2 regions of the Actinoplanes sp. NPDC026670 genome follow, and region 1 is predicted to be linked to the other one. Evidence: riboswitches for the same ligand, from Rfam matches in the RefSeq annotation. Region 1 holds a riboswitch; the other holds the start of a gene.
What was found. Region 1 has a riboswitch for cobalamin ahead of AB0E94_RS28920 (CbtA family protein). Riboswitches for the same ligand answer to the same signal wherever they lie in the genome.
Positions count from the first base shown of each region.

Region 2: linked by a shared signal. The riboswitch ahead of cobN (cobaltochelatase subunit CobN) and the one ahead of AB0E94_RS28920 (CbtA family protein) in region 1 are both predicted to bind cobalamin.

Region 1 is NZ_JBEZXU010000032.1:87,529-102,391, forward strand. Features, by position in the region: gene AB0E94_RS28845 (superoxide dismutase) at 1-214, opposite strand, end outside; gene AB0E94_RS28850 (transcriptional repressor) at 324-761, shown strand; gene alaS (alanine--tRNA ligase) at 810-3,431, shown strand; gene AB0E94_RS28860 (hypothetical protein) at 3,428-3,682, shown strand; gene tsaD (tRNA (adenosine(37)-N6)-threonylcarbamoyltransferase complex transferase subunit TsaD) at 3,683-4,708, opposite strand; gene def (peptide deformylase) at 4,711-5,214, opposite strand; gene ureG (urease accessory protein UreG) at 5,586-6,290, shown strand; gene AB0E94_RS28880 (MarR family winged helix-turn-helix transcriptional regulator) at 6,296-6,778, shown strand; gene AB0E94_RS28885 (transcriptional repressor) at 6,821-7,261, shown strand; gene AB0E94_RS28890 (PDGLE domain-containing protein) at 7,331-7,672, opposite strand; gene AB0E94_RS28895 (energy-coupling factor ABC transporter permease) at 7,669-8,361, opposite strand; gene AB0E94_RS28900 ((2Fe-2S) ferredoxin domain-containing protein) at 8,457-9,161, opposite strand; gene AB0E94_RS28905 (ABC transporter ATP-binding protein) at 9,158-9,919, opposite strand; gene AB0E94_RS28910 (iron chelate uptake ABC transporter family permease subunit) at 9,919-10,917, opposite strand; gene AB0E94_RS28915 (ABC transporter substrate-binding protein) at 10,950-11,930, opposite strand; cobalamin riboswitch at 11,974-12,155, opposite strand; cobalamin riboswitch at 12,209-12,349, shown strand; gene AB0E94_RS28920 (CbtA family protein) at 12,428-13,189, shown strand; gene AB0E94_RS28925 (helix-turn-helix transcriptional regulator) at 13,254-13,628, opposite strand; gene AB0E94_RS28930 (hypothetical protein) at 13,689-14,597, opposite strand; gene AB0E94_RS28935 (hypothetical protein) at 14,570-14,863, opposite strand, start outside.
Region 2 is NZ_JBEZXU010000011.1:135,910-150,772, forward strand. Features, by position in the region: gene AB0E94_RS13660 (ABC transporter ATP-binding protein) at 1-85, shown strand, start outside; gene AB0E94_RS13665 (dipeptide ABC transporter ATP-binding protein) at 82-1,113, shown strand; gene AB0E94_RS13670 (carbohydrate-binding protein) at 1,185-1,814, shown strand; partial or broken gene AB0E94_RS13675 (Hsp20 family protein) at 1,830-2,126, opposite strand; gene dinB (DNA polymerase IV) at 2,267-3,451, shown strand; gene AB0E94_RS13685 (histidine kinase) at 3,573-4,643, shown strand; gene AB0E94_RS13690 (response regulator transcription factor) at 4,640-5,350, shown strand; gene cobF (precorrin-6A synthase (deacetylating)) at 5,365-6,117, shown strand; gene cobN (cobaltochelatase subunit CobN) at 6,187-9,717, opposite strand; cobalamin riboswitch at 9,751-9,873, opposite strand; gene AB0E94_RS13705 (nitrite/sulfite reductase) at 9,982-11,730, shown strand; gene AB0E94_RS13710 (precorrin-8X methylmutase) at 11,734-12,351, shown strand; gene AB0E94_RS13715 (precorrin-2 C(20)-methyltransferase) at 12,506-14,293, shown strand; gene AB0E94_RS13720 (glycosyl hydrolase) at 14,473-14,863, shown strand, end outside.

The DNA.
Region 1 (14,863 bases):
CGGAGAGGTTGAACGCCAGCGTCTTCTCCAGGCCGACCAGCGCGGAGTAGTCGCCCTTGTCACGGGCCTCGGCGAGCTGGTCGAGGGTGTCGTTGCTGCCCTTGACGTACGCCGCGTGGTGCTTGCTGTGGTGCAGCTCCAGGATCTGGCCGGACATGGCCGGTTCGAGTGAACCGTAGTCGTACGGCATGTCGGGGAGCGTGTAGACCGCCATTGATGAACCTTCTCTTCTGCCTAGGCTTGGCTCTTGCGACTATATTGCAATAAATCAGGTTCGAACGTACGGCGGAAGGTCTTCACATCGATGTCGTGTCGGAGTTTCGGTGACTGTGATCACGGCTTTTGACGGAATGGAATCGGCGAATGCTGTCGATCAGCTGCTCAACGCCCTCAGCGGGGCCGGCATGCGGCGGACCATGGCTGCCCGCGCCGTGGCACAGGTTCTGGTGCAGTACGACTGCCTGACCGCCGCCGAGGTGCAGGCCCGGCTACAGGCCCGGGACGTGCGGATGGACCTCACCACGGTGCACCGGGTGCTGCGCCGCCTGGCCGACGCCGGCGCGGTCGTGCCGATCCCCCGTGACTCCTCGGTCGGCTATCGGATCGCCTCCCGCTCTCAGCATTGTCTGGTCTGCCAGAGCTGCGGACGGGTCGCGCCACTGACCGGTCCCGCGGCGGCCGCCCTGCTCGCCGAGCTGAGCGCCGCCGGGTTCGCAGCCGGACCGGTCACGGTGGCGACCCGCTGCCCGCGCTGTCACTGATCACCAATAGAATGCAACTGCATGTCAGTTGCGATAAGGGGTGCGTGGATGCAGACGGCGGAGATCAAGCGGCGGTTCCTGGCGCACTTCCAGGCCAATGGGCACACGGTGGTTCCGAGTGCCCCGTTGCCGGCCGTCGACGACCCGAACCTGTTGTTCATCAACGCCGGCATGGTGCAGTTCGTGCCGTTCTTCCTCGGCCAGCGCACCCCGCCGTACTCGACTGCCGCCAGCGTGCAGAAGTGCATCCGCACCCCGGACATCGACGAGGTCGGCAAGACCAGCCGGCACGGCACGTTCTTCCAGATGAACGGCAACTTCTCGTTCGGTGACTACTTCAAGGCCGACGCCATCCGGCTGGCCTGGGAGCTGTCCACCAAGCCGGTCGCGGACGGCGGTTTCGGTCTCGACCCGGAGCGGATCTGGGCGACGGTCTACCTCGACGACGACGAGGCGCATGCGCTGTGGCGCGGCATCGGCCTGCCCGAGTCGCGGATCGTGCGGCGCGGCAAGAAGGACAACTTCTGGTCGATGGGCATCCCCGGCCCGGCCGGCCCGTGCTCGGAGCTCTACTACGACCGCGGCCCGGCGTACGGCCCGGACGGCGGGCCGGAGGTCGACGAGGACCGGTTCCTGGAGTTCTGGAACCTCGTGTTCATGCAGCACGAGATCACCGACGTGACCTCCAAGGAGGACTTCACGATCGTCGGCGACCTGCCGAAACAGAACATCGACACCGGCATGGGCCTGGAACGGATGGCCTCGATCCTGCAAGGCGTCGACAACCTCTACGAGATCGACGAGGTCCGCCCGATCCTGGCCCGCGCCGCCGAGCTGACCGGCAAGGTCTACGGCAAGCAGTCCGGGCAGGCCGCCGCCGAGAGCCACCCCGACGACGTGCGGCTGCGGGTGATCGCCGACCACGTGCGCACGGCGCTGATGCTGATCGGCGACGGCGTCACCCCCTCCAACGAGGGCCGCGGCTACGTGCTGCGCCGCATCATGCGCCGCGCGATCCGGGCCATGCGGCTGCTCGGCTGGCACGACCGGGCACTGCCCGAGCTGCTGCCGATCGCCCGGGACTGCATGGCCCCGTCCTACCCTTCGCTGCTGGCCGACTTCGAGCGGATCGCGCAGGTCGCCTACGGCGAGGAGGACACCTTCCTCGGTACGCTGCGGGCCGGCACCGCCATCCTCGACACCGCCATCACCGACACGAAGACGTCCGGCGGCACGCAGCTGTCCGGGTCGAAGGCGTTCCAGCTGCACGACACGTACGGCTTCCCGATCGACCTGACCCTGGAGATCGCCGCCGAGCAGGGCCTGACCGTGGACGCCGACGGGTTCCGGGCGCTGATGGCCGAGCAGCGGGCCCGCGCCAAGGCCGACGCCAAGGCCCGCAAGACCGGTCACGCCGACCTCTCGCAGTACCGGGCGGTGCTCGACGCGAACGGCCCGACGACCTGGCTGGCCTACGAGACCCTGGAGACCGAGTCGACGCTCCTCGCGGTGCTGCCGGGCGCCGGTGACATCGCCACCGTCTTCCTGGACCGGACCCCGTTCTACGCCGAGTCCGGCGGTCAGGACTCCGACGCCGGCCTGCTCACCGGCCCGCATCTGAAGGCCGAGATCATCGACGTGCAACGGCCGATCAAAGGCCTGATCGCACATACGGTACGGATCCTCGACGGCACCATCCACGCCGGCGACACCGTGCACGCAGCCGTCGACCCGGAATGGCGCACCGGCGCCCGGCAGGCCCACTCCGGCACCCACGTCGTGCACGCGGCGCTGCGGCACGTGCTCGGCCCGACCGCGCTGCAGTCCGGCTCCTACAACCGGCCCGGCTACCTGCGTCTCGACTTCGCCTGGCGCGGCGGCCTGTCGGATGCCACCCGCAGCGAGGTCGAGGAGGTCGCCAACCTGGCCATCCGCCGTGACCTGCCGGTCGGGGTCCGCTACGTGCCGCTGGACCAGGCCCGTGCCGAAGGTGCGCTGGCCCTGTTCGGGGAGAACTACGACGAGACGGTCCGGGTGGTCGAGATCGGCGGCGACTGGTCCCGGGAGCTGTGCGGCGGCACCCACGTCGACCGGTCGGCCCAGATCGGCTCGCTCGCGGTCACCGGCGAGTCGTCGGTCGGCGCCGGCCAGCGCCGCATCGAGGCGGTCACCGGGATCGAGGCGTTCCGCTACCTCGCCCGCGAGCGTGACCTGGTCGGCCGGCTCGCCGCCCAGCTCAAGGCCCGCCCCGAGGAGCTTCCCGAGCGGGTGGCGGCCCTGCTGGCGCGGATGAAGCAGGTCGAGAAGGAGTCCGAGGTCCTGCGGGACCGGCTCGTCGACCTGGACGCCGAGGACCACGCGGCCAACGCCGTCGACCTCGACGGGATCGCCTACGTCGGTGTCACCACCGCCGGCGACGGCAAGCACCTGGCCGAGAAGGTCCGCCAGCGGCTCGGCAACCGGCCCGGCGTGATCGGTGTGATCGCGGGCGCCGGCATCGTCGTCACCGTCACCCCGGCCGGAGCCGAACGCGGCCTGTCCGCCGCGGCCCTGATCAAGCTGCTGCTGGCCGGGCGTGGTGGCGGCAACGACGCCTTCGCTCAAGGTAAGGCCACCGGTGATCCGGCCGATCTGCTGGTGCGGCTGCGAGACCTCGTCCGCTCGGCATGACAGGCGACTCGGCGGCCCTGCTGGCCGGTATGCAACGTGCGCTCGGCATCATCGCGGCCCGTAACCACGGTGACGTCGCGGGCGCGCACGCACTGGCCGCCGAGTTCCCCGACGACGCCGCACGGGCGCACGCGTTCCTGCTGCTCACCGAGGTCTCGCTGACCCTGGTGAGCAGCGGCAGCGGCCGGCCCGTGCAGGACGTGGTCCGTGACCTGTCGCTGCGGATCGCCGCGCTGGCCGCCGCCGACTGATCAGCCGATCAGAGCCCGGTGCAGCGTCACCGACGGCTGCATGCCCAGGTCGAGGCGGCTCGGCGGCAGACCGGCCCGGACCAGCAGGTCGCCGACAGCGGCGATCATCGCCCCGTTGTCGGTGCACAGCCGCGGCGACGGCACCCGCAGCTCGATGCCGGCCGCCGCGCAACGCTCGGCCATCAGCGACCGGACCCGGCTGTTGGCCGCGACCCCGCCGACCATCAGCAGCGTGCTGCTGCGATGCTCGCGGCAGGCGGCGACGGCTTTGCGTGACAGGGTGTCGGCGACGGCCTCCTGGAACGAGGCCGCGACGTCGGCGACCGGCACCGCGCCACGGCGCTGCTCGACCCAGCGGGCCACCGCCGTCTTCAAACCCGAGAAGCTGAAGCTGTACGGGTCATCGCGCGCACCGGTCAGCGGCCGCGGGAACGCGATCGCCGCCGGATCACCGTCACGAGCCGCCCGGTCGATCGCCGGCCCACCCGGATACGGCAGGCCCAGCAGCCGGGCCACCTTGTCGAAGGCCTCCCCCGCCGCATCGTCGACAGTGTCACCCAGGTGCACGATCGGATCCCGGACCAGATCGTCGAGCACCAGCAGTGAAGTGTGCCCACCGGAGACGATCAGCGCCACGCACCGGCCGGGCAGCGGCCCGTGCTCCAGCACGTCGACGGCGGCGTGCCCGGCCAGGTGGTGCACACCGTAAAGCGGAACACCGAGACTCAGCGCGAACGCCTTTCCCGCGGCCAGCCCAACCTGCACCGCGGTGGCCAGGCCGGGACCGGCAGTGACCGCGACCGCGTCGATGTCACCGAACCCCACCCCGGCCCGGTCCACAGCGGCCCGCACGATCTGCGGCAACGCCTCCAGGTGGGCACGGGCCGCGATCTCCGGCACCACCCCACCGAACCGGGCGTGCTCGTCCATGCTGGAGGCGAGCGCGTCACCGAGCAGCACCCCATCGCGGACCAGTCCGGCGCCGGTCTCGTCGCAGGACGTCTCGATGCCCAGGATCAGCGGCATGTTCAGCGCAGCCCGGCCTCGCGCAGCAGCCCGTCCCGCTGCGCGGCGGGCAGCCGGTCGACGTACAGGGTGCCGTTGAGGTGGTCGGTCTCGTGTTGCAGGCAGCGGGCGAAATAGCCGGTACCCGAGACGGTGATCGGCTTGCCGTCCTGATCGAAGCCGGTGACCGAGGCCAGGGCCGCGCGGGGCAGTTCGGCGCTGGGACCGGGCACCGACAGGCAGCCCTCGGTGGCGGTGACGTCGCCGGCCAGCGCCGAGGCCGCCTGCAACACCGGGTTGACGATGTGACCCTTGTGCTGGACACCGTCGTCGTCGGGGCAGTCGTAGACGAACACCTGCAGATCGACGCCGATCTGGTTGGCGGCCAGGCCGACGCCGTTGGCGGCGTACATCGAATCGAACATGTCCGCGACCAGGTCGGCGAGCGCCTGGTCGAAGACGGTGACATCGGCACAGCGGCGGTGCAGGACGGGATTGCCGTAGTACGTGATCGGTCGCGCGGGCATTGCTGCACTCTAACTGCTACTGCAATTGACTTGCAGCTAGCCGCACCCTGAGCGCCGACAGACGGTCAAGGGCGTTCCGGCGAGGTTGGATCATCGCTTGCCGGAACGCCCTTGACGACGGAACGACGGGTCACGGCCAAGCAACACCGGTGCTCCTGCTGCGATTCTCTAGTAGTTGCAACACAGATGCAAGAAGAATCTCCGGACTACCGCCGATCCCGCCCGGCCATGTTTCATCCCGGGAAATTGTCGCGCGGCTTCCTGCAATCGGGTTGCAGTAACACGTAGCATGCAGCGACTCCCCGAGCCCGAGCCGGACAGTGTCGTTCGCCCGGGCCTGACCACCTCGGCGAACATCTCCGGAGGCCCTCATGGCGACCGAGCCGCACGTGCACGGACCCGACGACGTCCCGCACACCCACCCCGAACCCGGCGTCGACCCGCACGCACCCCTGTCGTCCGGCCACCGGGCGCTGCGCGTCGGCATCGGCGGCCCGGTCGGCTCCGGCAAGACCGCGCTGGTCGCCGCGCTGTGCCGGGCCCTGGCCGGAGAGCTACGCCTGGCGGTGGTCACCAACGACATCTACACCACCGAGGACGCCGACTTCCTGCTGCGCAACGGTGTACTGCCACCCGAACGGGTCCGGGCCGTCGAGACCGGCTGCTGCCCGCACACCGCCATCCGCGACGACATCTCCGCCAACCTCGACGCCATCGAAGACCTCGAACACACCCTCGGCGACCTCGACCTGATCCTGGTCGAGAGCGGCGGCGACAACCTCACCGCCACGTTCAGCAAAGGCCTGATCGACGTACAGATCTTCGTCGTCGACGTGTCCGGCGGCGACAAGGTCCCCCGCAAGGGCGGCCCCGGCGTCACCACCGCCGACCTGCTGGTCATCAACAAGACCGACCTCGCCCCGCTGGTCGGCGCCGACCTGTCGGTGATGGACCGCGACTCCCGCGCCCGCCGCGGTGATCTGCCCACGATCTTCCAGTCCCTGACCCAGGACCGCACCGCCACCGCGGTCGCCGACTGGATCCGCAGCCACCTCGCCGCCGCCCCGGCCACCTGAACCCGATGACCGACGACCTGCCCGGCCTGGTGGCGCTCTGCCGCCGGGCCGAGGCCGCCTGCGAACAGCATCGCCGCAACCACCTGCGCCGGGCCGGATATCCCGACCTGCACAGCGGCCTCATGCCGATCCTGGCCGCCCTCGCCCAGCGGGACCACACCATCGGTGAGCTCGCCGCCGCCCTGGGCATCACCGTCCACGACGCCGCCCAGCGGGTCGGCCTGCTGGAGGCACGCGCCTACGCACACCGCCAAGGAGCGCCCGGCGACATCCGCCAACGCATCGTCGTCATCACCGAGGCCGGTCAGGCCGCCACCGACCTCGACCGCAGCCTGCAGGACGAACTACAGCAGCAGGTCATCCAACAGATCGGCGAACCCGGCGTGACCGCGGCACGCCAGGTCCTGGCCGCCCTCACCGCCTACGCCGGCAGCGAACCACTCACCGCGGGTGGCCTGACACCCGGGCGACGGGGGCATCCGGGATAACGTGACTGCCGGCGGGGGCAACGGAACACGAGGTGGGTTGTGATGCGGGTGCAGCAGCACGAGAGACTGGCAGCGGTCCGCGAGCGGGTCCGCGCCGGCGGACGCCGCTGGACGATCGCCAAGGGCGCGATCGTGGAGGCGCTGATCGGCCACGGCGGGCATCTGTCGGTGCAGGAGGTGCACGACGAGATCACCACCCGGTTCCCGCAGATCGACCGGTCGACGGTGCACCGGGTGCTGCTGACGCTGGCCGACGAGCACGTGGTGCACGTGCTGGGCCGCCAGGGCGAGGCCCGGTACGGGATGGCCGACCAGCCCCACCATCACGCGGTCTGCGCGCGATGCGGCCATGAGGCGGAGATCCCGGCGTCGGCTGTCGCACCGGCGCTGGCCGCCGCCGCGGAGGCCACCGGCTTCGCATTCGACAGTGTCGGCATCACCCTGACCGGGATCTGCGGCGACTGCCGGCAACAGCAAGCCTGAACAGCGAAGGGCGTCCCGGCCGCTGGATCACCGCGGCCGAAACGCCCTTCTGTGACGCACGAGCCGCCGTCAGACCTTCTCGTCAGCGGTCGAACGGCGCCGGAGCAGCCAGAACAGGCCGCCGCCGATGGCGAAGGTGAGCAGGACCCCGGAGACGCCGGCGAGGGCGGTGGAGAGGTACTCGTTGTCGATGCCCTTGATGCCGTAGTCGGCGAGCGGGCTGTCGGCGAGCTGGTGGTCGCCTTCCTGCTGGGCCATGCAGGTGCCGCCGGTGATCTCGTCGTCGGCGTTGAAGGTGCAGCCCTCGCGGGCGGCGTAGTCGAGGCCGTCCGGGCTGCCGGAGGCGAAACTGGACACCACACCGGCCAGCAGCAGCGCCACGAACAGCCCGGCGATCAGGAACTTCTTCATGCCTTGGCTCCGATCGGCTGCTTACGGAAGGCGCGCAGGGCGTAGACGAGGTCGGGGCGGACCTTGGCGACGGTGACGACGGTGGTGGCGGCGATCAGGCCCTCACCGATGCCGATCAGGGTGTGCACCCCGGCCATCGTGGCCGCGATCCCGCCGAGCGACAGTTCGGTGGTGCCGCCCAGCGCGTACTCGAGAACGAAGCCCTGGGAAGCGACCACCACGCCGACGATCGAGGCGATCAGCGCGGTCGCGCCGAGCCCGCCCGCGGTGCGCGGCAGGACCCGCAGCAGCAGGGCGACCAGCAGGTACGCCGCGGCCGTGCCGATCAGAGCCATGTTGGTGACGTTCAGCCCGATCGCGGTCAGGCCGCCGTCGGCGAAGACCAGACACTGCACCAGCAGCACCGTCGCCACACACAGGGCGCCGACCCACGGCCCGACCAGGATCACCGCCAGGGTGCCGCCGAGCAGGTGGCCGGACACGCCCGGGAGCACCTGGAAGTTGAGCATCTGCACGGCGAAGATGAACGCCGCGACCAGGCCCGCCATCGGGGCGAGCCGGTCGTCGAGGTCGGTCTTGGCCCGCCACACGCAGACCGCGAGGCCGGCCACTGCTATCACTATGAAGATCGCTGAGACGGGACCGTTGACGATCCCGTTCGCGATGTGCATCGCCTGCACGTCGTCCATCGTTTCTCCTTCACGATTCCGCGGCAGCATATTGACCGTTGCGGGTTGTTGCCAAGATCTGGCAACTGTGTGATGCCGTGCACAAACGGGAGAGGTCAGGAGCGTCGTGGTTCGTGGCCGTCGACCGGCCGGCCGTCGCGCAGATGACCGTCGGCGATGCGGCGGGCCAGGTCCGGGTCGACGTGCTGATACCAGATGTCGTCAGGGTGGACCACGACCAGCGGGCCCAGGTTGCACGGGAACAGGCAGCCGGTGGCGGTGACCAGCACGTCGTCGTCACCGAGACCGTGTTCGGCCAGCCGGTCGGCGAGGGCTGCGGCGACCGGCCCGGCGCCGTAGGCCGAGCAGCGCGGCCCCCGGCAGACCAGCACCTGCCGGCGATGGCGGGTGATCTGGGACCACGCCGGGCTGCGAAACGGTCCCGGATTGCCGCCCAGCACGGTGTGCTCACCGGCGACGGCCTCGATCACCGCGCCGGCCAGGGCGGGCTGCCCGGCCAGCGGCGCGGTGACCACGATCGGCAGGTCACTGGCGCGGGCCTGCCGCCAGTGGGCGACCGCACGACGGATCCAGGTGTCCAGGTAACGGTCCGGCGGCACGTGGGTGGGCACCAGGACGACCTGTCCGGCGTCGGCCGCCGCGTCGAGCGCGGCGTGCAGCGACGGTTCGGCGCCGTCGAGGAAACATCCCTGCACGGGTACGCCCAGCGACTCCCCCACCACGGCAGCGAGCCGGTGGATCGCGTCGTGGCCGCCGTGATGGGTCACCGACCGGGCGACCAGCAGCACCCGGCGGTTCATGACTGCGGCGGCCGGAACGCGATGACCGGCCGCCCCTCGGTCAGGTGCACGTCGGCGTCGACCCGGTAGACGTCGGCGAGCAGACGAGCGGTCAGCACCTCGGCAGGCGGGCCGGTGACGACGACCCGGCCGGCGTCGAGGACCACCACGACGTCACAGAACATCGCTGCCAGGTTGAGATCGTGCAGGGCCGCGAGGGTGGTGACGCGGCTTCGGCGTACCAGATGAAGCAGTTGAAGTTGATGTCCGATGTCGAGGTGGTTGGTGGGTTCGTCGAGCAGCAGCAGCTCGGGTTCCTGGGCCAGCGCCCGGGCGAGCTGGGCGCGCTGGCGCTCACCGCCGGACAGGGTGTGCCAGCGGCGGTGTTCGTAGCCGGTCAGGTCGACGCGGGCCAGGGCCTCGGCGGCGACGGTGTGGTCGGCGGTGGTGCCCGACCAGCGGGAGGCGCGGTGCGGGATGCGACCGAGCAGCACCACGTCGGCCACGGTCAGGTCGAGGTCGGTGTCGGCGTGCTGGGCCAGCAGCGCGATCCGCCGGGCCACAGCCGGGCGGCGCAGACCGGCCACGTCGTCGCCGCCGATCGTGACCTGCCCGCTGTCGGGGCGGATCAGGCCGGCGGCGACGCGCAGCAGGGTGGTCTTGCCGGAGCCGTTCGGGCCGAGCAGCCCGACCAGGCTGCCCGCCGCGACCGTGCAGGTGACCTCGCCGAGGATGCGGGCGGCCGCGGCCGTCCAGGTGATGCCGGTGACGTCGAGCATCAGCCGCGGACCTCCCGCCGGCGCAGCAGGAACATGAACGCGGGCACGCCGAGCAGCGCGGTCAGCACCCCGACCGGGAGTTCCCGCGGTTCGAAGACGGTGCGGGCGGCGGTGTCGACCCAGATCAGGAAGATCGCCCCGGCCGGGACCACGACCGGCAGCAGCAGCCGGTGGTCGGGGCCGGTGAACATCCGCACGGCGTGCGGCAGGATCAGCCCGACGAAACCGATCGCCCCGCTCACCGCGACCAGCACGGCGGTCAGCAGGGCGGCCGCGACCAGCAGCAACCAGCGGGTCCGGGTGACGTCGACACCCAGCGTGGCGGCGGCCTCCTCCCCGAAGGCGAACGCGTTCAGCGTCCGGGCATGCCCGAGAATCAACATCAACACCAGGATCAGCGCGGGTACGGACCACCCGATCGCGCTCCAGCCGGAGCGGGCCAGCGAACCGGACAGCCAGAACGTGATGCTCTGCGTGGCGTGCGGATCGGCCACCCAGATGATCACGAACGAGGTCAGCGCCGCACACAGCTGCGCGATCGCCACCCCGGTCAGCACCACCCGGGTCGGGTTGAGCGCGGCCCGCCGCCCGGCCAGCGCCACCACGATCGTGAACGCGGCCAGCGCCCCGGCGAACGCGCCACCACCGACGGCCACCATCCCGGCGCCGAACCCGGCCACGATCACCAGCACCGCGCCCAGCGCCGCACCGGACGACACCCCGAGCAGGTACGGGTCGGCGAGCGGGTTTCGGGTGGCGGTCTGCATGACCGCCCCGGCCGCCGCCAGCCCGGCGCCGACGACCGCGGCACCGAGCACGCGCGGGAGCCGCAGGTCCCAGACGATGTGGGCGCGCAACACCGACACCCCGGCATCGCCCACGCCGAGATGCTCGCCGATGACCGCCCACACCGTGCCGATGGAGAGGTCCGCCGGACCGACCGTGACCGCCGCACCCACCGACGCCGCCAGGACGGCCGTGAGCACCAGCAGGGCCACGGCCGTCCGGCCGGTGCGCGCCGCGACGGCGGTCAGCTTCCCGCCTTCGGCGGCAGCCCGGCGATCCCCTGGGCCAGGGCCTCCACACCGAGGACGTTGCGGACGCCGGCGGTGGTGGACGAGAACGGGATCACCACATAGCGCTGCTGCTGGACCGCGGGCAGGTCCTTGAGGGTGGCGTGCCCGGCCAGGAAGGTCTTCTTCGCCTCGGCCGGATCCCAGCTCGCGTCGATCAGCACGATGACGTCGGGGTCACGGTCGGCGACAGTCTCCCAGCTGCTGTCGGCCCAGCTGCCGGTCACGTCGGCGAACACGTTGGTCACCCCGGCGGCCTCCATGACCATGTTGGGGCCGCCGCAGCAGGCGCCGACACTGGGCGCGTCCGTGCCGCCGTCCCACCACATCACCCGGGTACCCTTGCCGCTGCCGGCCGCCTTGGTGATGCGTGCCTGCTGGTCGGCGATCAGCGTCTCGGCGCGGCCGGTGACGCCGAAGATCGCGGCGATCTCGCGGATCTCGCCGAACACGTCGGCGATGCCGAGCTTGGCCGGGCGGGTCTCCTTCGGGCAGCCCGCCGGGGAGATGTACGTGCCGACACCGAGCTTCTGCAACTCGGCCCGGTCCCCCACCCCTTCGTCGCTGAAGGCGCTGTTGAAGGAGGCGTAGACGAAGTCCGGTTCGGCTTCGAGCAGCTTCTCCCTGCTCGGATACTCCTTGGCCAGCACCGGCACCTTCGCGTAGGCGCCGGCGTAGGCGGGCAGGATCGCGTCGTCGAGGTAGGCGGTGCCGATCATCCGGTCCTGCAAACCCAGGGCCAGCATGATCTCGGTGGCCGGCTGGTTCATCGTCACCACCTTCGCCGGCGGCGCGGTGACGGTGACCGGCGTGCCGCAATTGGTGATCGCGACGGGGCCGGCCGATGCGCTCGGTGACGCGACCGGCTCAGCCGGGCCGGAGCAGCCGGTGAGCACGACGGCGAACAGGGACAACGGCGCGGCAACGCGCCAGGGCATGGGGAACCGCACAGCGGGACCGCCTTCCAGCACCTCGTGGACGGAGTCGTACGTCTGCCGTGGCCGGTCTCCTGGCTGACGGGAGGTGCAGTCGGCGGCCGGCCTTCCCAGGCATTGAGCCCAGTGACCTCGCGAGGACGAGGGCCGTCGACTTCCCGAACACAGTGGCGAGGGCCGCGCCGGCATCGAACCGGCTTCCCGAGCACCACGGCTGGTGTCGACGATCCTAAACACGCCCGGAACCGGGCCGCCAGGCAGGCGGGCGGTTGTGCCGCCGTTCGATGCGCGACTAGGTTGAGGCTGCCATCTGCGGTGACGTGAGGGAAACCGGTGTGAGTCCGGTGCGGTCGCGCCACTGTGACCGGCTTGCTTCGGCGGGCCGGGAGTCAGAGAACTCGCTCACCGCAGGCCCCACGAACGGGACGCGTCATCCCGTAGGAGGTTCGAGGACCCATGTCCGAGCTCATGCACGACGGCCGGCACCTGCTGGGTGTGCCATGTCACTGACCACGACCGGCCACAATTACATTTCGCTGCTGCTGCGCGGCCTGCTCGCGGGCCTGATCGCCGGCCTGCTGGCCGGGGCGTTCGCCTACACGTTCGGCGAGACCCACATCGACGCGGCGATCGCCATCGAAAAGGCCGCCGCGCCGCCGGCCGAGCCGGGCGCCGTCGAGGAGGAGCCGCTGGTCAGCCGGGAGGGCCAGAAGGCCGGCCTGGTGCTGGCCACCACCCTGTACGGCATCGCGATGGGTGGCATCCTGGCGACCGCGTTCACGCTGCTGCGCCGCCGTCTGCGGACCCCCAGCGACAGCCGGGCCGCGTTCTCGCTGGCCGGGGCCGCGCTGGCCGGGATCGTGGTGGTGCCGTTCCTGAAGTATCCGCCGAACCCGCCGGCCGTCGGTGATCCGGAGACCATCGGCCAGCGGACCTGGAGTTACCTGGCGGTGCTGGTACTCGGCCTGGTCGCGGTGTGGGCGTCGGTGATCGCCGCCCGCACCCAGACCGTCGAGTGGCGCCGGGCGGCCGCCGGTGTGGTCGCGTTCCTGGTCGTCGTGTCGATCGCGTACCTGCTGCTGCCGGACATCAACGAGGTTCCGGAAACCTTCCCGGCGAGCCTGCTGTGGGACTTCCGGATCACGTCGCTGGGTGTGCAGACAGTCCTGTGGACGGTCCTCGGCATCGCCTTCGGCGCGCTGGTCACACCGCGCGGCGCCCCCGCACGGCCGGTCGCCGCTGAGGAGACCGCCGCAGCGTGAGCTGCACGAAAGGCCGGGGCTCGTGGAGTCCCGGCCATTCGCCTGTCCGGCCGCGCGCGGTCCACTACTCGACCTCAGCGTCCCGACCCGTGCCGGCGCTGCCCTGGTGAAGCTGATAGGCGTGTTCGATCAGCGTTGCGACTTGTTCTCGTGACAGTCGGCTCGCAGCGGCCCTGAGGAAGATCAACTCCCGATGCAGGGGGTGCTGCTTGCGCGGTTCAACGTCCGTCACGGAAAGGCCGGCGATCACCAGCAGGTCGTTCGGGGACATTCCCAGGGCCGGCGCGATCTGCCGAAGGATCCTCGGCCGGGGTGGGTCACCGTGCAGCAGCCGGCCGACGTCGGCATGAGCCAGGCCGGCCGCAACGCAGAGGCCGTGGACGGTCAGACGGCGGTTGGCCATCAGGCCGCGCAGGACGTCTCCGAATTCGACCTCCATGTCAGCGGGACCGCCGATGACGGCGTGTGCCCGACATGGCCGCGGGGCAGGTCCGTCGGTTCATCCAGGGATCCTGCCCATGGCGCGCTGCTGGGCGACATCGGCTGGAGCGATCCGTTCCAGGATGCGCACCATGGCGTCGAGCTGCGACTTCAACTGGTTCACCGCCTGTCCCGGTGACAACGACTCGACCTGCCCGTACGCCTCGGCCACCGAGTCGGCGCCCGGTGCGTTGTCACCCAGCGCGATGCGAATCTGGGCGAGCAGTCGTAGCGAGTTGGCCAGTTCGTAGAGCGACACGCCGTCACTCGGGTCGCGCAGCCGCCGGCGTAGACCCACGGCCTCGGTGGCGGTTGCGGCGAGGTTCTCCAGGGACTGCCGGGTGGGTTCGGGTGCCTCCGGCGCGGCCAGCATCCGAAGCCCGGCAGCGGTCCAGTTGTGCAGCACGGTGCTCCGCGCACGCAGCAACGCCGGTTCCGTGCCGTCGCCGGACCACTGCTCGGCCTCCATGAGCAGATCGAGCCCGGCGTCGGTGAGTCCCGTCGCGAAGAAGATCTCGGCGACGTCGGCGGCCATGACGACGACCCCGGCGATGACCTGCTCATCGGCGTCGCCGGCCAGCAGCGCACGCCCCAACTCCAGAGCCTGCCGGCCGGCCCGTAGCGCGGCCACCGCGTCGGTGCCCATCTGCAGCACCACCGCGAGACGCCACGCGGCCCGGAACAGAGTTCGATCGAGGCCGCCCGGCGCAGTGGCGGACTCGTCGCGAAGCCTGGTGAGAGTGGCGATCACACCGTTCAGCATCTCCGCCGATGCCTCACGCCGGCCCTGCCTGCTGAGAGCGATCGCCTTGTCGATCAGCACCTCCGCCTGCGCGACGGGGTCATCGGTCGCGGCGGGCGACACCGGCGAGGTCTCCGGAAATCCCATTGCGGCGGCGATCACCCGGGCGCGCTGTTCGGCGGACAAGGCGTCGTCGGTACGGCCTTCGCTGCCGGCCACCCGCGCCTTGACCAGAACGCGAACAACAACGCGGCCTGAATACGTCGCGGCTGGTCGGCGAAACGCAACAGCTTCTCGACCGCTGTCCGGGCCTCCACTCCGGCTTGCGGGGCACGGTCGGTCCCGAGCCGCCATCCGGCCGTCACGGCGAGCATCAGTCCCAGCTGCGGACTGTGGATCCCGGGATCCTGCGGCTCCAACGTCGACAAGGTCTCCACGAGGGCTTCCGCTTG
Region 2 (14,863 bases), on a different contig from region 1:
GCACAACGTCGCCTGCCACATGTCCTTCGAGACCCGGCAGCGGCTGTACGCAGAAGACATCGCGCACGCAGGAGTGGCCCAATGACTGATCTCGCAGACTCCGCGGCGAGCCCGGCCACCACGACCGTTCCGGCCCGTGAGCCGCTGCTCAAGGTCGAGGGCCTGACCAAGCACTTCCCGGTCCGGTCCGGCCTGTGGGGCAAGGGCTCCGTGGTCCGCGCGGTGGAGAATGTGAACTTCGAGGTCCGTCCGGGCGAGACGCTCGGTCTGGTCGGTGAGTCCGGCTGTGGCAAGACCACGACCGGCCGCATGCTGGTCCGGCTGCTCGAACCGACCTCCGGGAAGATCACCTTCGAGGGTGAGGACATCACCCACACCAAGGGCAACCGGCTGCGCAAGCTCCGCCAGGACATCCAGATCATCTTCCAGGACCCGTACGCGTCGCTGAACCCGCGGCACACGGTGGGCCGGATCGTCGCGATGCCGCTCGAGGTCAACGGCATCGAGCCGCCCGGTGGCGTGAAGCGGCGGGTCCAGGAGCTGCTGGAGACGGTCGGCCTCAACCCGGAGCACTACAACCGGTACCCGCACGAGTTCTCCGGCGGCCAGCGCCAGCGCATCGGCATCGCCCGGGCCCTCGCGCTCAAGCCGAAGCTGATCGTCGCCGACGAGCCGGTGTCCGCGCTCGACGTGTCGATCCAGGCGCAGGTGGTCAACCTGCTCCGCCAGCTCCAGCGTGACCTGGGCCTGTCGTTCGTCTTCATCGCCCATGACCTGGCCGTGGTCCGGCACTTCTGTGAGCGGATCGCCGTCATGTACCTGGGCCGGATGGTCGAGGTCGGCACGCGTCAGCAGATTTACGAGAACCCGGCTCACCCGTACACCCGTGCTCTGCTCTCCGCCGTGCCGGATGTGACGAAGCTGGGCGCTGCGGGCCGGATCAAGCTGGAGGGCGACGTCCCGTCGCCGATCGACCCGCCGTCGGGTTGTGTCTTCCACACCCGGTGCTGGAAGGCGCAGGAGAAGTGCTCGGCCGAGGCGCCGGTGCTCGTGCCCAACCCGAACGGCTCGGACGCGGCCTGCCACTTCCCGGAGTCCGGAGCCGTGGTCTGATCCACCGCATGTGATCGACAACCGCCTCCCGCGCCGATGGCACGGGAGGCGGTTCGTTTTACCCTGTCCGGGTGGATCAGCGATCTCCAACCGTCTATCGCACCAAGTCCTGGCAGAACCGGCGCAAGGTGGTGACCGTGCTCGGCGGCGCCGGCCTGGTGCTGGTCGGCTATCTGATCGGCCGCTGGCAGGACACCCCGGCCGATCCGGTGGTCACGCCACAGGCTGTGGTCACCACCTCGGCCGCGGCGCCGGCCGCCACCTCGGCGGCGCCCGAGCCGTCGCCGTCGGCGAGCGCCGTCCCCTACCCGGTGATCCAGGCCGAGTCGGCGACCGAGCTGGCCGGGGCGGAGACCGAGGACGTCGAGGACGAGGGCGGCGGACTCTACGTCGGCTGGATCAACCGCGACGACCACCTGCGGTTCGACAACTTCGATTTCGGCGACGTGCCGGCGACCCAGGTGAAGATCCGGATCGCGTCGGGCACCGGCATCGCCGGCCGGTTACAGGTCCGTCTGGACAGCCGGGACGCCGCCCCGGTCGGTGAGCTCTCGGTGAGCGACACCGGCGGATGGCAATCCTGGCGTACGAACGCCGCCGTCCTCCAGCCGGTCTCCGGTGTCCACACCGTCTTCCTCACGTTCACCGCGAACGACGGGGGCGACTTCGTCAACCTGAACTGGCTCCAGTTCGCGCACTGAGCGCCGGCCGGCCAGGACCGGGATGCTCAGGTTCAGCACACCGTCGGCGTACCGGGCCTCCAGGCGGTCGGTGTCGAACCGCTCGGACAGATCGAACTGTGTGGCGGTCGCCCGCCCCTCTCGCTCGGGGCTGCAGCGTTCAGCCCGGACGGTGAGCGCGGCGCCGTCGACCGTGATGTCGATCGAGGCGGTGTCGGCGCCGGGCAGGTCGATGTCGATGTGGAACGTGCCGTCCACCCGGTAGGCGTCGAACCGGGCGCCTGAGCTGCGGGTCGAGCCCTCCAGGACGCGGGCGGTGAGGGTGGTGAGCATGGGTGGCTCCTCGAATCTTCGAGCATGGGTGACTCAAGTCTGAGAACCGGGAATTCCGGGACGAGATTCCCCCAGATCTTTGTGACGGCCGCCGCTCCGTTCGACCCCTGAGAATCGAACAGGTGTACTAAAGTGGCGGCATGATCCTGCATGCCGACCTGGACTCGTTCTACGCGTCGGTCGAGCAGCGCGACGATCCCGCGCTGCGTGGCCGGCCGGTCCTCGTCGGTGGCGGTGTGGTGCTGGCCGCCTCCTACGAGGCCAAGGCGTTCGGAGTGCGTACTCCGATGGCTCTCGGCCGGGCGAGGGCGCTCTGCCCGCAGGCCGTCGTCGTGCCGCCCCGGATGTCCGCCTATGCGGCGGCCAGCAAAGCCGTCTTCGAGGTCTTCCGCGACACCACACCGCTCGTCGAGCCGATCTCCATCGACGAGGCGTTCCTCGACGTGGAGGGCCTGCGCCGGATCCGGGGCACACCCGAGGAGATCGCCATCGGGCTGCGGGCCGAGGTCCGCGCGCGGACCGGGCTGCCGATCACGGTCGGCGTGGCGCCGACCAAGTTCCTGGCCAAGGTGGCCAGCGGCGTCGGCAAGCCGGACGGGTTGCTGGTCGTGCCACCCGGGCGGGAGCTGGCGTTCCTGCACCTGCTCCCGGTGGAGAGACTGTGGGGAGTCGGGCCGGTCACCGCCGCCAAGCTGCGGGAGCGGCAGATCCACACGGTCGGGCACGTCGCGCGGATCGGGGAGGCGGCACTCGTCGCCATGCTCGGTGACGGCGCCGGGCGGCATCTGCACGCGCTCGCGCACAACCGCGACCCACGCCGGGTGGAGACCGGGCGGCGGCGCGGCTCGATCGGGGCGCAATGTGCGCTCGGGCGCTCCGGCTCCGGGTCGCGTGGTTTCGCCGAGGTCGAGGCGGTTCTCGGGGCTCTCGTCGACCGGGTCACGCAGCGGATGCGCAAGGCGCACCGGGCCGGGCGGACGATCACGTTGCGGCTGCGGTTCGGTGACTTCAGCCGGGCCACCCGGCAGCGGAGCCTGCTCAAGGCGACCATGCAGACCGGCGCGGTGCTGCGGACCTCGGTCGATCTGCTGCGCGAGGCGTGGCCGCTGATCACCGAGCGGGGGCTCACCCTGGTCGGGGTGGCGGTCAGCAACCTCGACGGGGACGGCGCGGTGCAGATGGAGCTGCCGTTCGAGCCACCCCGTGACGACGGGCTGGACGCGGCGGTCGACCGGGTTCGTGACCGGTTCGGGTCGAGCGCGCTGCGGCGGGCCGCGATGATCGGCCGGGAGATGTCCCCGTCGGTGCCGATCCTGCCCGACTGAGCCGGCGGGCGGCCGGGAGGCATCCCCGACGGCCCCGATCCACCCCGGCTGAGCCGGCGTCCGGCCGGGGTGTCGCTTTCTGGCGTACCCGGATCCGGCGAACTCTGCCTAGCATCGAGACGTGCGGAAGGTGCTGGTGGACGTCGCGGTCGCGGCCGGGGTCGCCGGGGTGCTGGCGCTGATCGCCACGGCCGGGCTGGGCGGCGAACCCGGAAGCGGCGGGGCCTACCTGGGGGCGGCCGCCCTCGGAGCCCTCATGCTCGGGCGGCGGCGGCACTCCCGTACCGTGGCGATCCTGACCGTTCTTGGGCTTTTCGCCTATTATGCGGCAGGCTTTCCGGCGATCGGGGTCGCGGTGCCGGTGGCCGCCGCGCTGTATTCGGCCGCCGAGGCCGGGCACCGCCGGATCGCCGTCGCCGCGGGGCTGGTCGCGCTCGTCGTCTCGGTGGTGTTCCGGCTGCGTGAGGGGCAGGACTTCGGGTTCGTGGTGCTCTACGACGGGATCGGCCACCTCGCGCTGATGGCCGCCGCGATCGCCATCGGCGAGCTGGTCCGGGCCCGGCGCCGGATCGCCGCGCTCACCGGCCGCCAGATCGAACTGGAGGCCGGCCGCCGGATCCACGAACACAACCAGGAACTCTCCCGGGAACTGCACGATTCGATCGGGCACGCGCTGACCGTCGCCGCGATCCAGGCGAACGTGGCCCGGCAGGAGGCGCCCCGCCGGCCGGACGCCGCGGTCGCCGCCCTCGATCATGTGGCGCGGGCGCTGTCCGATGCGCTCACCGAGTTGCGGAGCACGGTCCGGAAATTGCGGCCGCAGCCGTCGCTCGGTGACCTCGACGCGCTGATGGACACCGCGCGGGATGCCGGATTCCGGGTACGCGCCGCGATCGAGCCGGTCGGTGATCCGGCCACCGCGGCGACCGCATACCGGCTGGTCCGGGAGGCTGTCACGAACGTGCTCCGGCATTCGGCCGGGCGCAGCATCGCGGTCGAGATCCGCGCGGACGACGGGATCCTGCTGGTCAGCGTCGAGGACGACGGGGTGTCCGGCGAGCCGGGGGCGAGCGGGGCCGGGTTGACCGGGCTTCGCGAACGCGTCGCCGCGGCCGGGGGCCGGCTCGACGCCGGGCCGGTCGAACACGGTTGGCGGGTCAGTGCGGCGTTGCCTCTGGAGACGATCAGATGATTTCGGTACGGGTAGTGCTCGTCGACGATCAGTCGCTGGTCCGAGCGGGAATAACTGCGCTGCTCACCGGCGACGACCCGGAACCGCCCTCCGAGACGGCCGGGCTCAGCGGCCCGCTGCCGATCGAGGTGGTCGGTGGGGCGTCCGACGGGGTGGCCGGGGCCGCTCTGGTCCGGCGGCTGCGGCCGGACGTCGTCCTGATGGACATCCGGATGCCCGGTGGCGACGGGATCGCCGCGGTCCGCGAGCTCCGGGCCGAACCGGCCGGCCGGGATGTGGCGATCCTCATGCTGACCACGTTCGACACCGATGACGAGGTGCTCGGGGCGATGCGGGCCGGCGCCGACGGATACCTGCTCAAGGACACCTCGCCCGGGCCGCTGCGGGACGCCGTCCGGGCCGCCGCCCGCGGGGAGCCGGTCCTCTCCCCCGGCGTGACCCGGCAGGTGATGGCCCACGCGGCGACGGCGCCACAACCGGCCGCCGACCTGGGGCTGGACCGACTGACCGCCCGTGAGCTGGAGGTGCTCACGGCTCTGGCCGACGGCGACGACAACGCGTCGATCGCTCGGGCGCTGTCGTTGAGTCCGGAGACCGTCCGTACGTACGTCCACCGGATTTTGACCAAACTGGAGGCCGCGAGTCGCGCGCAGCTCGTCGCCATCGCTCATCGCAGCGGCCTGGCGGCGGCCCGCCGCCGCGGGTGAGGCAGACTCAGGGCGTGCGGAAGATCTGTGTAGTCGGGATCGGCGCGGGCGACCCGGACCATCTGACCCTGCAAGCGGCGAAGGCGATCGGCCGGACCGATGTGTTCTTCCTGCTCGACAAGGGTGAGACCAAGGCGAGCCTGATCGAGCTGCGGGAACGCCTGATCCGGGGCTACTCGCAGCCGCGGAAACGGATCATCGAGGGCCGCGACCCGGATCGTGACCGCAACCCGGCCGACTACACCGGCACCGTCGCCGACTGGCGGCACCGGCGGTCCCTGGTCCTGGAGGAGCTGATCGCCGAGCACCTCAAGGACGACGAGATCGGCTCGATCCTGGTCTGGGGCGACCCGGCGCTCTACGACTCGACGATCGCCATCCTCGAGGAGATCCTGGAGCGCGGGGCGGTCGAGTTCGAGTTCGAGGTGATCCCCGGCATCAGCAGTGTGTCGGCGCTGGCCGCCAAACACCGGGTCGGGCTCAACCGGGTGGGGCAGCCGTTCCAGGTCACCACCGGGCGGCGGCTGGCCGAGGGCTGGCCGGAGGGCGCCGACGACGTGGTCGTGATGCTCGACGCCCAGCATGCGTTCACCAAGTACCCGGACGCCGACATCTACTGGGGCGCCTACGTGAGCACGCCCGACGAGTTGCTGGCGGCCGGGCCGGTCGCCGAGGTGGGCGACGAGATCGTGACGACCCGGACCGAGGCCCGTGAGCGGCACGGCTGGATCATGGACACCTATCTGCTGCGCCGCCGGCAGGCCTGACCCCTGTCGCGCCGGGTTGTCCGCCCTCTTCCAGCGGTCACCCCGGGCCGTCGTCCGTCTTTCAGCGGGTCATGCCGGGCCGTCTTCCAGGTCGCCCTCCGTCTCCAGGTAGAGCTGCTGGAGGGCGGCCAGCGTCTCCGGCTCCGGCGAGTCCCACAGTTTGCGGTCGGCCGCCTCCAGCAGGCGCTCGGTGATGCCGTGCAGCGCCCACGGGTTGGACTGGCGCATGAACTCCTGATTGTCGGCGTCCAGCACATAGCTGGCGGCGAGCTGCTCATACATCCAGTCGGTGACCACGCCGGCGGTGGCGTCGTAGCCGAACAGGTAGTCGACGGTCGCGGCCAGCTCGAACGCGCCCTTGTAGCCGTGCCGGCGCATCGCGGCGATCCAGCGTGGGTTCACCACCCGGGCCCGGAAGATCCGGGCGGTCTCCTCGGTCAGGCTGCGGGTGCGTGCCTGGTCCGGGTTGGTGGAGTCGCCGATGTACGCCGCGGGCGCCTTACCGGTCAGCGCGCGAACCGTGGCGATCATGCCGCCGTGGTACTGGAAGTAGTCGTCCGAGTCGATGATGTCGTGCTCGCGGGTATCGATGTTCTTCGCGGCCACGTCGATCCGCCGGTACGCGTTCTCCATGTCCCCACGGGCCGGAACCCCGTCCAGGTCACGGCCGTAGGCGAACCCGCCCCACACCGCGTAGACCTCGGCCAGGTCGGCGTCGTCCCGCCAGTTCCGGCTGTCCATCAGAGGCAGGATGCCGGCGCCGTACGCTCCGGGGCGGGACCCGAAGATCCGCGTCCGGGCGCGTCGCCAGTCGCCGTGCTCGCCCTGGTCGCGCAGCGCATGCTCGCGGACGTAGTTGTCCGGCTCGTCGAGCTCGGCGATCAGCTTGAAGGCGTCGTCGAGCAGCGCCACCACGTGCGGGAACGCGTCCCGGAAGAAACCCGAGATACGAACCGTCACGTCGACGCGGGGACGGCCCAGTTCCTCGGCGGTGATCGGCTCCAGCCCGGTGACCCGCCGGGACGCCGGGTCCCAGATCGGGCGGACACCGATGAGGGCCAGGATCTCGGCGATGTCGTCGCCGGCGGTCCGCATGGCGCTGGTGCCCCAGGCGGAGAGGCCGACCGAGCGGGGCCACTCGCCGTGGTCGGCGCGGTAGCGGGTGAGCAGTGACTCCGCCATCGCCTGGCCGGTCTCCCAGGCGAGCTGGCTGGGAATCGCCTTCGGGTCGACCGAGTAGAAGTTACGGCCGGTGGGCAGCACGTTGATCAGGCCGCGCAGCGGGGAGCCGCTGGGGCCGGCCGGCACGTAGCCGCCGTCGAGCGCGTGCAACACATGGGTGAGCTCGTCGGTGGTCTTGGCGAGCCGGGGCACCACCTCGGTGGCGGCGAACTCCAGCACCCGCACCACGTCTGGGTTGTCGGAGATGTCGGGAACGACGGCCGGCCAGCCGGCCTCTTCCATCTTCGTGATCAACTCGCGGGCTTCCGCCTCCACCCGATCGGTCTCCGCGGTGGACGCGTCCTCCGTCAGGCCCAGCGCCTCACGCAGACCCGGCAGGGCGGCCACCTTGCCGGCCCACATCTGCCGGGCCCGCAGCATGGCCAGCACCAGGTTGATCCGCGCCTCACCGGCCGGGGCCGCGCCGAGCACGTGCAGCCCGTCACGGATCTGCACGTCCTTGACCTCACACAGCCATCCGTCGATGTGCATGATGAAGTCGTCGAACTCCTCGTCGTCGGGCCGGTTGGCCTGACCGAGGTCGTGGTCCATCTTGGCGGCCTGGATCAGGGTCCAGATCTGCGCCCGGATCGCCGGGAGTTTCGCCGGGTCGAGGGCCGCGATGTTGGCGTGCTCGTCGAGGAGCTGCTCCAGCCGGGCGATGTCGCCGTAGGACTCGGCGCGGGCCATCGGCGGGATCAGGTGGTCGACCAGGGTGGCGTGCGCCCGGCGCTTGGCCTGGGTGCCCTCGCCCGGGTCGTTGACCAGGAACGGGTAGATCAGCGGCAGGTCACCGAGCGCCGCGTCGGTGCCGTCCGAAGCGGACATGCCGACGTTCTTGCCGGGCAGCCACTCCAGGTTGCCGTGTTTGCCGACGTGCACGACGGCGTGCGCGCCGAACTCGTCGGCGAGCCACCGGTAGGCCGCCAGGTAGTGATGCGACGGCGGCAGGTCGGGGTCGTGGTAGATGGCGACCGGGTTGGCCCCGAAACCACGCGGCGGCTGCACCATCACCACGATGTTCTCGTCGCGGAGAGCGGCCAGCACGATGTCGCCGCCGTCGGTGTAGAGCTCGCCGGGCGGCGGCCCCCAGTGCTGCACGACGCTCTCCCGGAAATCCTCCGGCAGCGTCACGAACCAGGACTCGTAGGCCGAACCCGAGATCCGGACCTTGTTCTCCGATAGCTGCTCCTCGGTCAGCCAGTCGGGGTCCTGGCCACCGGCGGCGATCAGCGTGTGGATCAGGCCGTCACCGTCGAAGGATCCGAAGTCACCGATCCGGTAGCCCTTTTCGGACAGGGCCGCGAGCAGCGCGACGGTGGACGCCGGGGTGTCCAGGCCGACCGCGTTGCCGATCCGGGAGTGCTTGGTCGGATAGGCCGACAGCATCAGCGCGATCCGCCGCTCGGCCGGCGGCACGTGCCGCAGCCGGGCGTGTGCCACCGCGATGCCGGCCACCCGCAGCGCCCGCTCCGGGTCGGCCACGTAGACCGACAGCCCGTCCTCGTCGATCTCCTTGAACGAGAACGGCACCGTGATGATCCGCCCGTCGAACTCGGGGATCGCGACCTGCGTCGCCGCGTCCAGCGGGGAGAGGCCGTCGTCGCTGGCCTCCCACGCGGCCCGCGAGCTGGTCAGGCACAGGCCCTGCAGGATCGGCACGTCCAGGTCGGCGAGCACGCCGACATCCCACGCCTCGTCGTCGCCGCCCGCGCTCGCCGTGGCCGGGCGGGTGCCGCCGGCCGCCAGCACCGTCACCACCAGCGCGTCGGCCTTGCGCAGCTCGGCCAGCAGCTCCGGCGGGGCGGTCCGCAGCGAGGCCGTGAAGATCGGCAGCGCCCGGCCGCCCTTGGCCTCGATCGCCTGGCACAGCGCCTCGACGAAGGCGGTGTTGCCGGCCATGTGGTGGGCGCGGTAGTAGAGCACCGCGACCGTCTCCCGGCCGCTGCTCTCCGCCCTCGGCAGGAGACCCCACTGCGGGGTCTCGACCGCCGGAGCGAACCCGTTGCCGGTCAGCAGCACCGTGTCGGAGAGGAAGTCGTGCAGCGACGCGAGATTTTCCGCACCGCCCTGCGCCAGGTAGGTGTGCGCGTCCGCAGCGACACCGGCCGGCACCGTGGACAGTCTCATCAACTCGGCGTCGGGCGCCTGCTCACCACCGAGGACGACGACCGGCAGACCGCTCGCGAGCAGCGCGTCGAGGCCCTCCTCCCAGGCCCGGCGGCCACCGAGGATGCGCACCACCACGAGATCGACGCCGTCGAGCAGGGCGGGCAGGTCGTCGACAGCGGTGCGGGCCGGGTTGGCCGGGCGCCACGCCGAGCCACTGGCCCGGGCGCTGAGCAGGTCGGTGTCGGACGTCGACAGCAGCAGGAACACAGCGCACTCCCCCTCGGGGTCCGCGCCCCGGGTAGACGGACATCACGGCGACCGGAGTTTCTGGCTCCCAGAGAATCCCCTGGTGACAGTGGCGGGACCGCGCCGGACTCACACCGGCTTCCTCCGCGGCGTCGCCGCTCGTTGGCCCCTAACCTTTCCGAACCCCGGTGTCCCGCGTCAAGGCGGAACGGCCGCTGTGACGCTCCCGACCCGCCGCACGACGGAGGTGAATTCCTGTCGGGGGCCCGCCGTAGTATCCGGGCCATGACTCCCCGTTGGTCGGACACCGACGCCTGTCCCGGCGCGCTGCGGCTGCACGCCGCAGCCGACGGCATGCTGGCCCGGGTCCGGCTGCCAGGGGGGCTGCTGTCCGGCGCTCAGCTGCGCTCGCTGCGCGAGCTCGCCGAGGAGTTCGGCGACGGCGGCCTGGAGCTGACCTCCCGCGCAAACCTCCAGCTCAGAGCATTACGAGAGGGCGATGCGCCGGCCTTGGCGGCCCGGTTGCGGTCGGCGGGCCTGCTGCCTTCCCAGACCCATGACAACGTACGGAACATTGCGGCCCCCCCGCTGTGCGGATCTCCCCTTCGCGCTCTCGTAGGACGGCTCGACCTCGCGCTCCAGGCTGACGCCTCGCTGGCCGCCCTGCCGGGCAAGTTCCTCTTCGCCATCGGCCAGGTCCCACTGGCCGCCGACGTGGCCGCGATCCCCGTCCCGCCCCCGGCCGGTGACGACACCGCCCCGCGTTCGGCCGATGACGACGCTGCCCCGTGTTCGGCTGGTGACGATGCTGCCCCGCGTTCGGCCGGTGACGATGCCACCCCCTGTTCGGCCGGTGACGACGCCGCCCCAGGTCCCACTAGGGCTGGTGCGGTTGTTCCCCGGCCGCGGGTGTCGGCTGACGGTGATCTGTTCGCGATTCGGCTCGGCGGGCACGACACCGGGTTGCGGGCCGGCCATGACGACGTCGTGCCTGTGCTCCTCGCCGCTGCCCACGCGTTCCTGGCGGAGCGGGAGGCGCAGCGGTCCGGCGGGGCGGTGGCCTGGCGGCTACGGGAGCTGGCCGACGGTCCGGCCCGGGTCTCGGCGCGGGTGGTGGCGGCGCTCGGTGTGACGCCCGTTCCGGTCGAGGTGGCGACACCTGCCGGCGCCCCCGAGCCAGGTGACCTGATCGGCGTGGTGCCACAGGCGGACGGGCTCTCGGCGGTCGGGGCGCTGGTGCCGCTGGGGCGGCTCGATGGCGTGCCGCTGAGGGTTCTGGAAAATGCTGACCTGCTGATCGTGACGCCCTGGCGCGGTGTGGTGGTGCCCGATCTGGCGCCGGAGGCGGCCGAGGCGTGGGCGGACCGCCTGACCGGCGCCGGGCTGGCCGTGGCGCCGGGCTCGCCGTGGTCCGGCGTGACCGCCTGCGCGGGCCGGCCGGGCTGCGCGAAATCGCTGGCCGACGTGCGAGCCGACGCCACCACGGCAGCCCGTTTCATCGCCGGCCTCCCGGTGCACTGGGTGGGGTGCGCCCGCGCGTGCGGCAGCCCGGCGTTCCCGCACGTGCGCGCCGAGGCGACCGCCGACGGCTACCTGATCACCCACCGTCCGGCCGATGACGAAGAGCCGGGTGTCCACGTCCCCGCCGCCGTCCGGCAGCCGGCGGTGCCCGCAGGCCGGTCCCCGGTCGATGATCGCGGCCCGGTCGGACCATCGACCCCGAGCCCGCGACCAGCGAGGATCAGCGTCCTCACACCGGCCACGACAGCAGCGGACGACCGGCAGGCCGCTACCGCAGCGGACGGCAGGTTGGTCGCTACCGCAGCGGACGACAGGCCGGTCGCTGCCACGGCGGACGGCCGACCGGTTGCTACCGCGGCGAACGGCCGACCGGTCGCTGCCACGGCGAACGACCAACCGGTCGCTACCACGGCGAACGACCAACCGGTCGCTACCACGGCGAACGGCAGGCTGGAGCACGCGGCGGGGGTAGATCGGCTGGCAGATGCGATAGCGGTGGCGAGGGGATCCTGAGCGATGGAGTACGTGCGTGACGGCGCGGAGATCTACCGGCGATCCTTCGCCACGATCCGGGCCGAGGCTGACCTGTCGGGGCTGCCGGAGGACGTGTCACGTGTGGTGGTCCGGATGATCCACGCCTGCGGGATGGTGGATCTGGTGGAGGATGTCCGGTTCAGTCCGGGGGTGGTGACCGCGGCGCGGAAGGCTCTGCTCGGTGGCGCGCCGATCCTGTGCGACGCCGAGATGGTCGCGTCCGGGGTGACCCGGTCCCGGCTGCCGGCCGCCAACGATGTGGTCTGCACGCTGCGTGACCCCGCGGTTCCGGGGCTGGCGGCGGAGATCGGCAACACCCGCAGCGCGGCCGCGATGGACCTCTGGGGTGACCGGCTGGACGGCGCCGTGGTGGCGATCGGCAATGCGCCGACCGCGCTGTTCCGGCTGCTGGAGATGGTCGAGGCGGGCGCGCCCCGGCCGGCCGCGGTGATCGGGATCCCGGTCGGGTTCATCGGCGCGGCCGAGTCGAAGGAGGCGCTGGCCGAGTCGGGCCTGGAGTATCTGATCGTGCGCGGCCGCCGGGGTGGCAGCGCCATCACCGCCGCCGCGGTGAACGCCCTGGCCTCAGAAGCCGAGTAGAGCCGAGTAGAGCCGAGCAAGCCGAGCAGAGCCGGACGAGCCGAGCAAGGCCGAACAAACCGGCCAAGGCCGAACGAGGCCGAACCCGGCCGAGTAAGACCGGACCGACATCCCCCTCTGGTTGAACGGCCGGAGAACCCACGCAAGGACTTCGATGACTGACGACGCAGCCCGCGGCGACACCGCGGCGGCGATTCCCTCGCAGGTGACGGCCCCGACCGGGCGGCTCTTCGGGGTGGGCCTGGGCCCCGGCGACCCGGAGCTGGTGACGGTCAAGGCGGCGCGGCTGATCGGCTCGGCCGACGTGGTGGCGTACCACGCGGCGCGGCACGGGCGCAGCAACGCCCGCGCGATCGCCGCCGGCTACCTGCGGGAGGGCCAGATCGAGGAGGCCCTGATCTACCCGGTGACCACCGAGACGACCGATCATCCGGGCGGCTATCAGGGCGCCATCGACGAGTTCTACGCGGCGTCGGCGGCCCGGCTGGCCGCGCACCTGGACGCCGGGCGGGACGTGGTGGTGCTGGCCGAGGGCGACCCGTTCTTCTACGGCTCCTACATGCACATGCACAAACGGCTCTCCGGGCGGTACGAGACCGCGGTGGTCCCGGGGGTGACCTCGGTGAGCGCCGCCTCGGCGGTGCTGGGCCGGCCGCTGATGGAACGGGACGAGGTGCTGACCGTCCTGCCCGGCACCCTGGAGCCGAAGGAACTGGCCGCCCGGCTGGCTGCCACCGACTCGGCCGCAGTGATGAAGCTGGGCCGCACCTTCGAAGGGGTCCGGGAGGCGCTGGATCAGGCCGGCCGTCTTGACGACGCCTGGTATGTGGAACGCGCCACCACTGATCGGGAACGGTCGGGCCCGTTGCGCGACGTCGATCCGGCGACCGTGCCGTACTTCTCGCTGGCCCTGCTGCCGAGCCCGGCCGCCACCGCGTTCACGGCCGGGACCGAAGCGGCGGACGCCGAAGCAGCCGGTAGCGAAGCGGCGGACACCGAAGCCGCCGGGACCGAAGGCGCGGGGGCCGAAGCAGCCAGGACCGAAGCCGCAGACGCCGAAGCCGCCGGGGCCGGGGCCGCGGGTCTGGACGTCGTCCTCACGCCGCCCGCCCGGACCGTGGGTCGGCAGACCGGCATGGTCAGCCTGGAGGAGGCGAACGCGACGGCGCTGAGCCGGATCGCGACCGCCGGCCGGGCCGGCCAGGTAACCGTGGTCGGTCTGGGTCCGGGCAGCCGCCACTGGCTGACCCCCGAGGCGCAGGAGGCGCTGGCCGACGCCGACGATCTGGTCGGCTACGGGCCCTATGTGGACCGGGTTCCGCCGAACCCGCGTCAGAACCGCCACCCCTCGGACAACCGGGTCGAGGCGGAGCGGGCCGCATTCGCGCTGGACCTGGCGAAACGTGGCCGCCGGGTGGCGGTCGTGTCCTCCGGTGACCCGGGGGTCTTCGCGATGGCCGCCGCCGTCCTGGAGGTGGCCGAGGACCCGCAGTGGCTGGACGTCCCGGTGCGGATCCTGCCCGGCCTGACCGCGGCGCAGGCGGTGGCGAGCCGGGCCGGCGCGCCGCTCGGGCACGACTTCTGCATCCTGTCGCTCTCCGACCGGCTCAAACCGTGGTCGGTGATCGAGTCCCGGCTGCGGGCCGCGGCGGTCGCCGATCTGGTGATCGCGGTCTACAACCCGGCGTCGAAGACCCGCCGGGAGCAGTTGGTCCGAGCTCTGGAGCTGTTGCGGAGCCACCGCCGGCCGGGCACGCCGGTGGTGGTCGGGCGGGATGTCGGCGGCCCGGAGGAGTCGGTGCGCATCACCACGCTGGCCGCGCTCGACCCGGCGAGCATCGACATGCGCTGCCTGCTGATCATCGGCTCGTCGCAGACCCGGGCGGTCACCCGCGGCGACGGGACCACGGCCGTCTACACCCCACGCCACTACCCGGACTGACCCGTCGTCCCCGGGAGGCCGAAGGGGGAATCATCGGCCGCCATCGGCGGAATGAAGGCGGGTTCCCGGCACGCTCCCGGATCGCAACGGCACTGCATCAGCCCAGCCCTGACGGCCAAGGGGCGGACAACCGAAAGGAGGGGTCACCACCTGAACGAACCGAAGGGCTCCGAATCACCGTGACCTCAGCTCGTACCCGTGCCGCGGCGATCCTGGCTTCCACTCTTCTGCTCGCTGTCACGCTTCCGGCCTCCGGCTCGTCCGCGGCTGAGCCGACACCCCAGGTGTCGGTTCTTCCGGTGGGCGACCCGAAGCCGGTGACGATCGGGGCCGAGACGACGGTGACTTTGAAGTCCCGGCTCGCGGCGGTCACCACCGCCCGGACCATCAACTACTACCCGTCGAACGCCGGCTGGTCTGCGATGTGGACCGGCTTCGACGCGGCCCGCATCGAGGCGGACATGGCCAAGGCGGCCGCTCTCGGCGCGGACAACGTGCGGATCATCGTCTTCCCCCAGTCGTTCGGCTTCCCGAAGCCCCGGGCCGAGTACACCGAGCGGCTGCGCAAGT